Regions from separate parts of the Allobosea sp. AK1 genome, predicted to be linked through region 2. Evidence: riboswitches for the same ligand, from Rfam matches in the RefSeq annotation. Region 2 holds a riboswitch; the other holds the start of a gene.

What was found. A riboswitch is a leader RNA that binds a small molecule or an ion and turns the genes downstream of it on or off. The one in region 2 is predicted to bind thiamine pyrophosphate.
Region 1: linked by a shared signal. The riboswitch ahead of thiO (glycine oxidase ThiO) and the one ahead of FHT98_RS16850 (LuxE/PaaK family acyltransferase) in region 2 are both predicted to bind thiamine pyrophosphate.

What each region holds. Positions count from the first base shown of each region.
Region 1 covers NZ_VFMG01000001.1:4,368,368-4,372,573, forward strand. The annotation lists gene putA (trifunctional transcriptional regulator/proline dehydrogenase/L-glutamate gamma-semialdehyde dehydrogenase) at 1-1,128, opposite strand, end outside; gene FHT98_RS21015 (Lrp/AsnC family transcriptional regulator) at 1,295-1,753, shown strand; tRNA gene FHT98_RS21020 (tRNA-Ser) at 1,977-2,067, opposite strand; TPP riboswitch at 2,283-2,384, shown strand; gene thiO (glycine oxidase ThiO) at 2,463-3,458, shown strand; gene thiS (sulfur carrier protein ThiS) at 3,442-3,639, shown strand; gene FHT98_RS21035 (thiazole synthase) at 3,641-4,206, shown strand, end outside.
Region 2 covers NZ_VFMG01000001.1:3,458,856-3,463,061, reverse strand. The annotation lists gene rfbC (dTDP-4-dehydrorhamnose 3,5-epimerase) at 1-158, shown strand, start outside; gene rfbD (dTDP-4-dehydrorhamnose reductase) at 158-1,063, shown strand; gene rfbA (glucose-1-phosphate thymidylyltransferase RfbA) at 1,066-1,941, shown strand; TPP riboswitch at 2,035-2,165, shown strand; gene FHT98_RS16850 (LuxE/PaaK family acyltransferase) at 2,252-3,328, shown strand; gene FHT98_RS16845 (acyl-CoA reductase) at 3,334-4,206, shown strand, end outside.

The DNA of each region.
Region 1 (4,206 bases), 910 kb from region 2:
GGCATCCCAATAGGCGCCCTTGACGAGGCGCACCATCATGCGCCGGCCGGAGCGGCGGGCAAGATCGATGATCCAGTCGAGAACGAAGGGGCAGCGCTTGCCATAGGCCTGCACCACGAAGCCGAGGCCGTTCCAGCCCTGCAGCGCGTTATCGAAGCTCAGCGCCTCCAGCAGGTCGAGCGAGAGCTCCAGCCGGTCCGCCTCCTCGGCATCGATATTGAGGCCGATATCATAGCTCTTGGCGATCAGCGCGAGCTCGCGCACGAGCGGCAGCAATTCGCTCATCACCCGGCCGGCCTGCGCGCGGCTATAGCGCGGATGCAGGGCCGAGAGCTTGATCGAGATGCCTGGGCCTTCAAACACACCGCGCCCGTTCGCGGCCCGGCCGATGGCGTGGATCGCGTTCTCGTAATCGCGATAGTAGCGGGCGGCATCGGCTGCGGTGGTCGCGGCCTCGCCGAGCATGTCGTAGGAATAACGGAAGCCGCGCGCCTCCAGTGGCCGAGCGCGCTTCAGCGCCTCGTCGATCGTCTCGCCGGTGACGAACTGCTCGCCCATCATCCGCATGGCCATGTCGACGCCACGCCGGATCACCGGCTCGCCCGCGCGAGCGATGAGGCGCGTCAGGGCAGCGGCCAGGCTGCGATCATTCACGGTGGAGGTCAGCTTGCCGGTCACGACGAGGCCCCAGGTCGCGGCATTGACGAAGAGCGACTTGCCGCCGCCGACATGGGACTTCCAGTCGCCATCGGCGATCTTGTCGCGGATCAGCGCGTCGCGCGTTGCGGTATCCGGGATGCGCAGCAGCGCCTCGGCGAGGCACATCAGCGCGACGCCCTCCTGGCTGGAGAGCGAGTATTCCTGGACCAGACCCTCGACGCCGGTGCCCTTGTGTTTGGCCCGCAGCGCTTCGATCAGCTTGCGCCCCGTGCGCGCGATCTCCTGCTTGCTCGCTGGCGCCAGCTTCGCCGCTTCCAGCAGCGGGGGCAGGCACTCCGTTTCAGGCCGGCGATAGGCGGCGGTGATCGCCTGGCGCAGCGCCGACTGCTCGCGGATCGGTGGAGCGAAGCCCTCGAAAGGCGCCGGGCTGGAGGCGGTGTTGGCGGCGGCAGCGGTGGCTTGGCTCATGGCTTGTCCCGGCGGGTTCGAACGCGACGGGCCGGGGGCGATACCCTCTCCCGTTCTTTGCGCGGGAGCTTATCATGAGCGCGATTCTCAGGCGGTCTAAATTTTGTTATCCTGCAGTCCGTTCAGACTTCAGATTTGAGGATTGCAAGTGAAGAAGCCTAAGGAAATGCCGATCGAAGGCGATCTGGACGCGCTGGATCGCAAGATCCTCGACGTGCTCAGGGAGGACGGCCGGATCTCGATCGCCGAGCTTGGCGCGCGGATCGGCCTCTCCAAGACGCCCTGCCAGATCCGGTTCCGCCGGCTTGTCGACGACGGCTATATCGAGGGCTTCCGGGCAACGCTTAACCCGGCGAAGCTGAAGCTCGATCACATCGCCTTCGCCGAGGTCAAGCTGTCCGACACCACGGAAAAGGCGCTGACGAAATTCAACGAGGAGGTCAAGAAAATCAGGGAGGTCGAGGAGTGCCACATGATCGCGGGGCGCTTCGACTACCTTCTCAAGATCCGCACGCCGGATATCCGGCGCTATCGGGCCGTGCTGGGCGAGAAGATCTCGAACCTGCCCCATGTCGCGAACACCTCGACCAATGTCGCGATGGAAACGGTCAAGGAAACCTGGTGAGGCCCTCGCGCTTGCGGTGTCGGCATCGCCGGTAGGCGGCCCTGCTTGATCGCGACGACCCAATCCAGCCGCCGACCAGCGCACCTGCCGGGATGGGAGATCGCCGCAGCGATGCACAAGGTCCGACCGGACGCTCGCCGATGCATGAGAGTGCACACGTCCGTGCGCCGCAACCGCGTGCGAATTCAAGTTCAAGCGAACGAAGGAAGGGCAGAAAAAAGAGTGGCGGAGACGGAGGGATTCGAACCCTCGATACCCTTGTGGGGTATGCTCATTTAGCAAACGAGTGCCTTCAGCCTCTCGGCCACGTCTCCGGCGAGAGGCTCTATGCCCGATTGCAGAGCCGTTTGACAAGCCTCGTCGGCAACTTCCTTCGCTTCGCCTGTGCATGCACGCGAAGCCGATCATAGAGCACTCCGTTGGTAATGGAGAGGCCAAGCGGCACGGATTGCTGCTGCGGGCTAAAGCTGCTGCACAGGAGCCCTGCATTGGCTCGTCTTGCTCCACTGTCGGGCAGCCACTAGATTGAGCCTGTCCGTTGGGGTGCCGAGAGGCTGAGAGGCGTGGTCAGCGCCAACCCATCGTACCTGATCCGGGTAATGCCGGCGAAGGGAACGGTCTTCGGTTCGCAGACATCCTGTTCGCGCCCCAGGCCGCTGCCTTCCCGGGAGCAGGGAAGAGCATGACGGCAGAACGCCCTCATTCCAGCCTGAAGGTCGCGGTGGTCGGCGCTGGTGTCGTCGGCCTGGCCTGCGCCACCGAACTGTTGGCGCGCGGCGCGCAGGTCACGGTCCATGAGCGCGGTCCGCGCATCGGCGCCGAAGCCTGCTCCTGGTATGCCGGCGGCATGCTGGCGCCGTGGTGCGAGGGCGAGAGCGCCGAGGAGCCGGTGATCCGGCTCGGCCAGCAGGCGGCCGACTGGTGGGAGCGCCATGCCGGCGGTGTCGTCCGCAACGGCACGCTCGTGGTCGCGCCGAGCCGGGATCGTTCGGAATTGCGCCGCTTCGGGCAGCGCACGAGCCATTTCGAGGAGATCGATGGCGATGCGGTCGCCGTGATCGAGCCCGATCTCGCCGGACGGTTTTCGCGCGGCCTGTTCTTTGCGCGTGAAGGACATCTCGATCCGCGTGAAGCCATCGCCGTACTGGCCGAGCGCCTCGTCGCGAACGGCGGCACAATCCATTTCGACAGCGCCGTCGAGCCCGTCGATCTCGATGCCGATATCGTCCTCGATTGCCGGGGGCTGGCGGCGCGTGATGTCCTGCCGGACCTGCGCGGCGTCAAGGGCGAGATGCTGCTGCTGCGCAGCGACGATATCAGCCTGTCGCGCCCGGTCCGGCTGCTGCATCCGCGCATTCCGCTCTACATCGTCCCGCGCGTGGACGGGCTCTTCATGGTCGGTGCGACGATGATCGAGAGCGGCGAGCGGCGTCGCATCTCCGCTCGCGCCATGCTGGAACTGCTGGGCGCCGCCTATGCGCTGCATCCCGCTTTCGCCGAGGCCGAGGTGGTCGAGATCGGAACCGATGCCCGCCCGGCCTTTCCCGACAACCTGCCGCGGCTGACGCGTCGCGGCCGGGTGATCCATGTCAACGGGCTCTACCGCCACGGCTTCCTGCTCAGCCCCGCCATGGCGCGGATGGCGGCTGAGGCCGTGCTGAACCCGCAAGCAACACCGGAGATGCTGCATGACCTTGCTGCTTAACGGCGCCCCGCAGGACGTCGCGGCGAAGACGCTGGCCGAGGCGCTGGCGGAGCTGGGCTTCGGCGGCCGCATCGTCGCGACTGCGGTGAACGGCGATTTCGTGCCGGCCCGCAAGCGCGCCGAAACGGCCCTGAGCGAAGGCGATCGCATCGAGATCGTCGCGCCGATGCAAGGAGGCTGAGATGGCATCCTTCTATGGCTTCGAGCCGCAGAACCCGCTGTTCCTCGGCACGGCGCAATATCCGTCGCCCACGATCCTGGCCGAGGCGGTGAAGCGCTCGGGCGCCGAGGTCGTCACCGTTTCGCTGCGGCGGGAATCCTCCGGGGGCGCCGGCCAGGCCTTCTGGGCGCTGATCCGCGAGCTCGGCGTCAGGGTTCTGCCGAACACGGCCGGCTGCCACACCGTCAAGGAGGCGGTGACCACGGCGCAGATGGCGCGCGAGGTCTTCGGTACCGACTGGATCAAGCTCGAGGTGATCGGCGAGGACGACACGCTCCAGCCGGACGTGATCGCGCTGGTCGAGGCCGCACGCATTCTCGCCGATGACGGCTTCAAGGTCTTTCCCTACACGACCGAGGATCTCGTGGTCGGCGGGCGCCTGCTCGATGCCGGCTGCGAGGTGTTGATGCCATGGGGTGCGCCGATCGGGTCGGGCAGGGGGCTCAACAACCCCTATGGCCTGCGCAGCCTGCGCCAGCATTTCCCGGATGTGCCGCTTGTCGTCGATGCCGGCATCGGCCTGCCGTC
Region 2 (4,206 bases):
AGGTCACCGCTCCTTACGCGCCCGCGAACGATCACGGCCTTGCCTTCGACGACCCGGCGCTCGGCATCGACTGGCGCCTGCCGCTCTCGGGCCTCACCCTCTCCGACAAGGACCGCAAGCATCCGCGCCTCGCCGAGATGCTGCGGTATTTCGACTGATGACACTTCGCATCGCCGTCACCGGTTGGACCGGCCAGGTCGTCTGCGCCATGCTGGAGCGCGTGCCCGTCGGCGTCGAGGTCATCGCGCTGCGCCGACCGGACCTTGATCTGGCCGTCCCGAAGACAGTCGCGCCGGCCCTGCGTTCGGCGAGGCCCGACGTGATCGTCAACACGGCCGCCTATACCGCCGTGGATCAGGCCGAGAGCGAGCCCGAACTCGCCATGCGCGTCAACGGCGAGGCTGCCGGCGAAGCGGCGCGTGCTGCAGCGGCGTTGGGCATCCCCATGATCCAGCTCTCGACCGACTATGTCTTCGACGGTGCGCTCGACCGGCCCTATCGCGAAGACGATGCGACCGGCCCGATCTCGGCCTATGGCGCGAGCAAGCTCGCGGGCGAGCGGGCGGTCGCGGCGGCGACCGGCAACCACGCCATCCTGCGCACGGCCTGGATCTACAGCCCCTTCGGCAAGAACTTCGTCAAGACGATGCTGCGCCTCGCCGAAACGCGCGACGAGGTCGGCGTCGTCGCCGACCAGGCGGGATGCCCGACCAGCGCGCTCGACATCGCCGATGCGATCTTCACCGTGGCGCGCAACCTGACTGCGCGGGCGGATGATGCGGACCTGCGCGGCGTGTTCCACATGAGCGCGGCGGGCGAGGCCGTCTGGGCCGATGTCGCCGAGGCGATCTTCGCCGAGCGCGAACGGCATGGCGGCGCACCGGTCAGGGTCGGGCGCATCGCCACGGCCGATTATCCGACGCCGGCGCGCCGGCCCGCCAATTCCCGGCTCGATTGCAGCAAGCTCGCGCTCGCCCATGAGGTGCGGCTGCCGGAATGGCAAAGCTCGCTCCGGCCTTGCGTCGCACGACTTCTCGAAGATCAGGCCAAGGACCAGAGGTAACGATGAAAGGCATCATCCTGGCCGGCGGTTCCGGCACCCGGCTGCACCCGATGACGCTGGCGATGTCGAAGCAGCTCCTGCCCGTCTACGACAAGCCGATGATCTACTACCCGCTCTCGACGCTGATGCTCGCCGGCATCCGCGACGTCCTGATCATCTCGACGCCGCACGACCTGCCGCATTTCAAGCGCCTGCTCGGCGACGGCTCGGACTGGGGCATGAGCCTGACCTATGCCGAGCAGCCGCATCCCGGCGGGCTGGCGCAGGCCTACCTGATCGGCGCCGATTTCGTCGCCGGCGAGCCCTCCGCCCTCGTTCTCGGCGACAACCTGTTCTATGGCCATTCCCTGCCCGCGATGATGGCGCGGGCCAAGGCGCGCGAGCAGGGCGCCACGGTCTTCGCCTACCATGTCCGCGATCCCGAGCGTTACGGCGTCGTCGCCTTCGACCAGACCGGCAAGGCGGTTTCGATCGAGGAAAAGCCTGAGGTTCCCAAGTCGAGCTGGGCCGTCACCGGCCTTTACTTCTACGATGCCGAGGTGGTCGAGATCGCCCGGTCGCTGAAGCCCTCGGCGCGCGGCGAGCTCGAAATCACCGACGTCAACCGGATCTATCTGGAGCGCGGCCAGCTCTCGGTGGAATCGATGGGCCGCGGCTTCGCCTGGCTCGATACCGGCACGCCCGACAGCCTGCTGGAAGCCGGCGAGTTCGTCCGGACCCTCGAAAGCCGCCAGGGCCTGCGCATCGCCTGCCCCGAAGAGATCGCGGCACGACAGGGCTGGATCTCGACGGCACAGCTGACACGGCTCGGCGAGAAGCTCGCCAAGGGCGATTACGGCCAGTATCTCATGCGGATGGCCCGGGATATCGCCGGCTGAGCGGGAGATGCCGGGCTCTCTCGGCAAGCCCCTTACGGATACCCGCCCCGCTCCGTTATCGCTTGACAGCAAGGCCCGCCGCTCGTCATCTGCTCCCGTTCCCAGGGGGGCCTCGCTAGGAGGCTGAGATTCCGCCGGCTGGGCTTTCGAGCCTTAAGCAACGCGGTGACCCTCCGAACCTGATCCGGATCATACCGGCGTAGGGATGCGGGACATGCGGCCTTGAGGCCCTGATTCCAGCTTGCGCTCGTGATCCTCCAGCGATCGACGCCCCGGCTTCGCCGTGCGCGTCCGAACGGAGTGGCTTCAAGTGACGCAAGCCGAGATCATCGCGGCGCTCCTGGCATTCATCGCGCTTCCCGATGCGTCGGAAGCCGAGTTCGAGGCGATGGCGCTCAAGGTCTTCGCCTATCAGTTCCGCAACAACGAGCCCTATAAGCGCTTCTGCCTGCAGCGCGGCCGCACGCCTCTTTCCGTGAAGCGCTGGCGCGACATCCCGGCCGTGCCGATCACCGCCTTCAAGGACCTGACGCTGAGCTGCAGCCCGCCGGAAGCCGCCGAACGCGTCTTCATGACCAGCGGCACCACGCAAGGCATCCGCGGTCGCAGCTACCATCCGACGCTCGACGTCTGGAAGCGCTCGATGCTGGTCAATTTCCGCGCGCGCTTCATGCAGGGCCGCGAGCGCATCCGCATGGGCATCCTCTTCCCCGACGAGGCGGAGCTGCCGAATTCCTCGCTCGCCACCTATCTCTCGCTCGCCAAGCGCGAATGCGGCACGGCGGATTCCGAGACCTTCATCGATGCCGCCGGGCTCGATCTCGACGGTCTTCTGTCGGCACTGGAGCAGGCTGAGACAAGCGGTGAGCCCTATGCCCTGCTCGGCGCGAGCTATTCCTTCGTGCCCGTGCTGGACGCGCTCGCGGCGAGCGGCCGACGCTTCGCCCTGCCGGAGGGCAGCCGCATCCTCGATACCGGCGGCTTCAAGGGCCAGTCGCGCGAACTCGGGCCCGACGAATTCTATGACGGGCTCAGCGCCGCTTTCGGCGTGCCGCGCGCGTCCTGCATCAACATGTACGGGATGACCGAGCTCAGCTCGCAGCTCTATGACGACGGCAACGCCGTCTGCCCCTCCGTGAAATCCGGCCCGCATTGGATCCGCAGCCGCGTCGTCGATCCCCTCACCAGGGCGGACCTGCCGGACGGCCAGCGCGGCGTGATCGTCCATAACGACCTCGCCCATTTCAATTGCGTCGCGGCAATCCTGACCGAGGATGCCGGCGAGATCGTGCCCGGCGGATTCAAGCTGCTCGGCCGCGTCGATGGCGAGGCCTCGAAGGGCTGCTCGGTCGCCGTCGCCGAATTCCTCGCGGCAGCACGAGGCTGACCCAGGTGATCGAGCATGCGGGCCATCTGCCGGGCCTGAACCGCGAGGCGCTGCGCTGGCGCGAGGTCAGCCAAAGCGCCTGGGGCGAGAGCGCGACCATCGCGCTGCCCGAGCTGGACGAAGCGCAGGCGGCAACGCTCTGCGCGCATGTCCGCGACAGCGCCCGCGCCCGGCTGAAGCGGATGGAGACGGCCCGCATCGTCGCCGCGATCGACGCCGCCATCGCGCGCCTGCTCGACCGCCAACACCCGCTGCGCCGCAAGGCCGAGCATCTCCTACCGATCGTCACCGGCTATGACCGCGAGACCGTCCGGCTCGGCCTGACCGGCTATCTCAAGACCTTCCGCAAGCCCCAGCTCCTGCGCTTCCTGGCCGAGGATTTCGCCAATCCCGTCATGCTCGACGGCTTCCAGCCGACGCCCAAGGGCGGTTATCTGCGCGCCCACGGCCCTGAACTGCTGCTGCACGTCTGGGCCGGCAACGTGCCGGCGCTCTCGCTCTGGAGCCTGATCTGCGGCTTGCTGGTCAAGGCCGGCAGCATCGGCAAGCTCGCCTCGGCCGAGCCGCTGACGGCGGGCTGGTTCGCGAGCCTGCTCGCAGAGATCGACCCCGAAATCGGCGAATGCCTCGCCATCACCTGGTGGAAGGGCGGCGAGGCGGCGGCCGAGCCGATCTTCCTGCGCGAGGCCGATACCGTCATGGCCTATGGCGGCAACGAAACCTTGACGGCGCTGCGCGCGAAGCTGCCGATCACCACGCGCTTCCTGCCGCATGGCCACAAGATCGGCTTCGGTGTTGTGGCGTGCGAAGCGCTCGACAGCCGCAAGGCGCCTGCGCTGGCCAGGCTCGCGGCGCATGATGTGGCCCGCTACGAACAG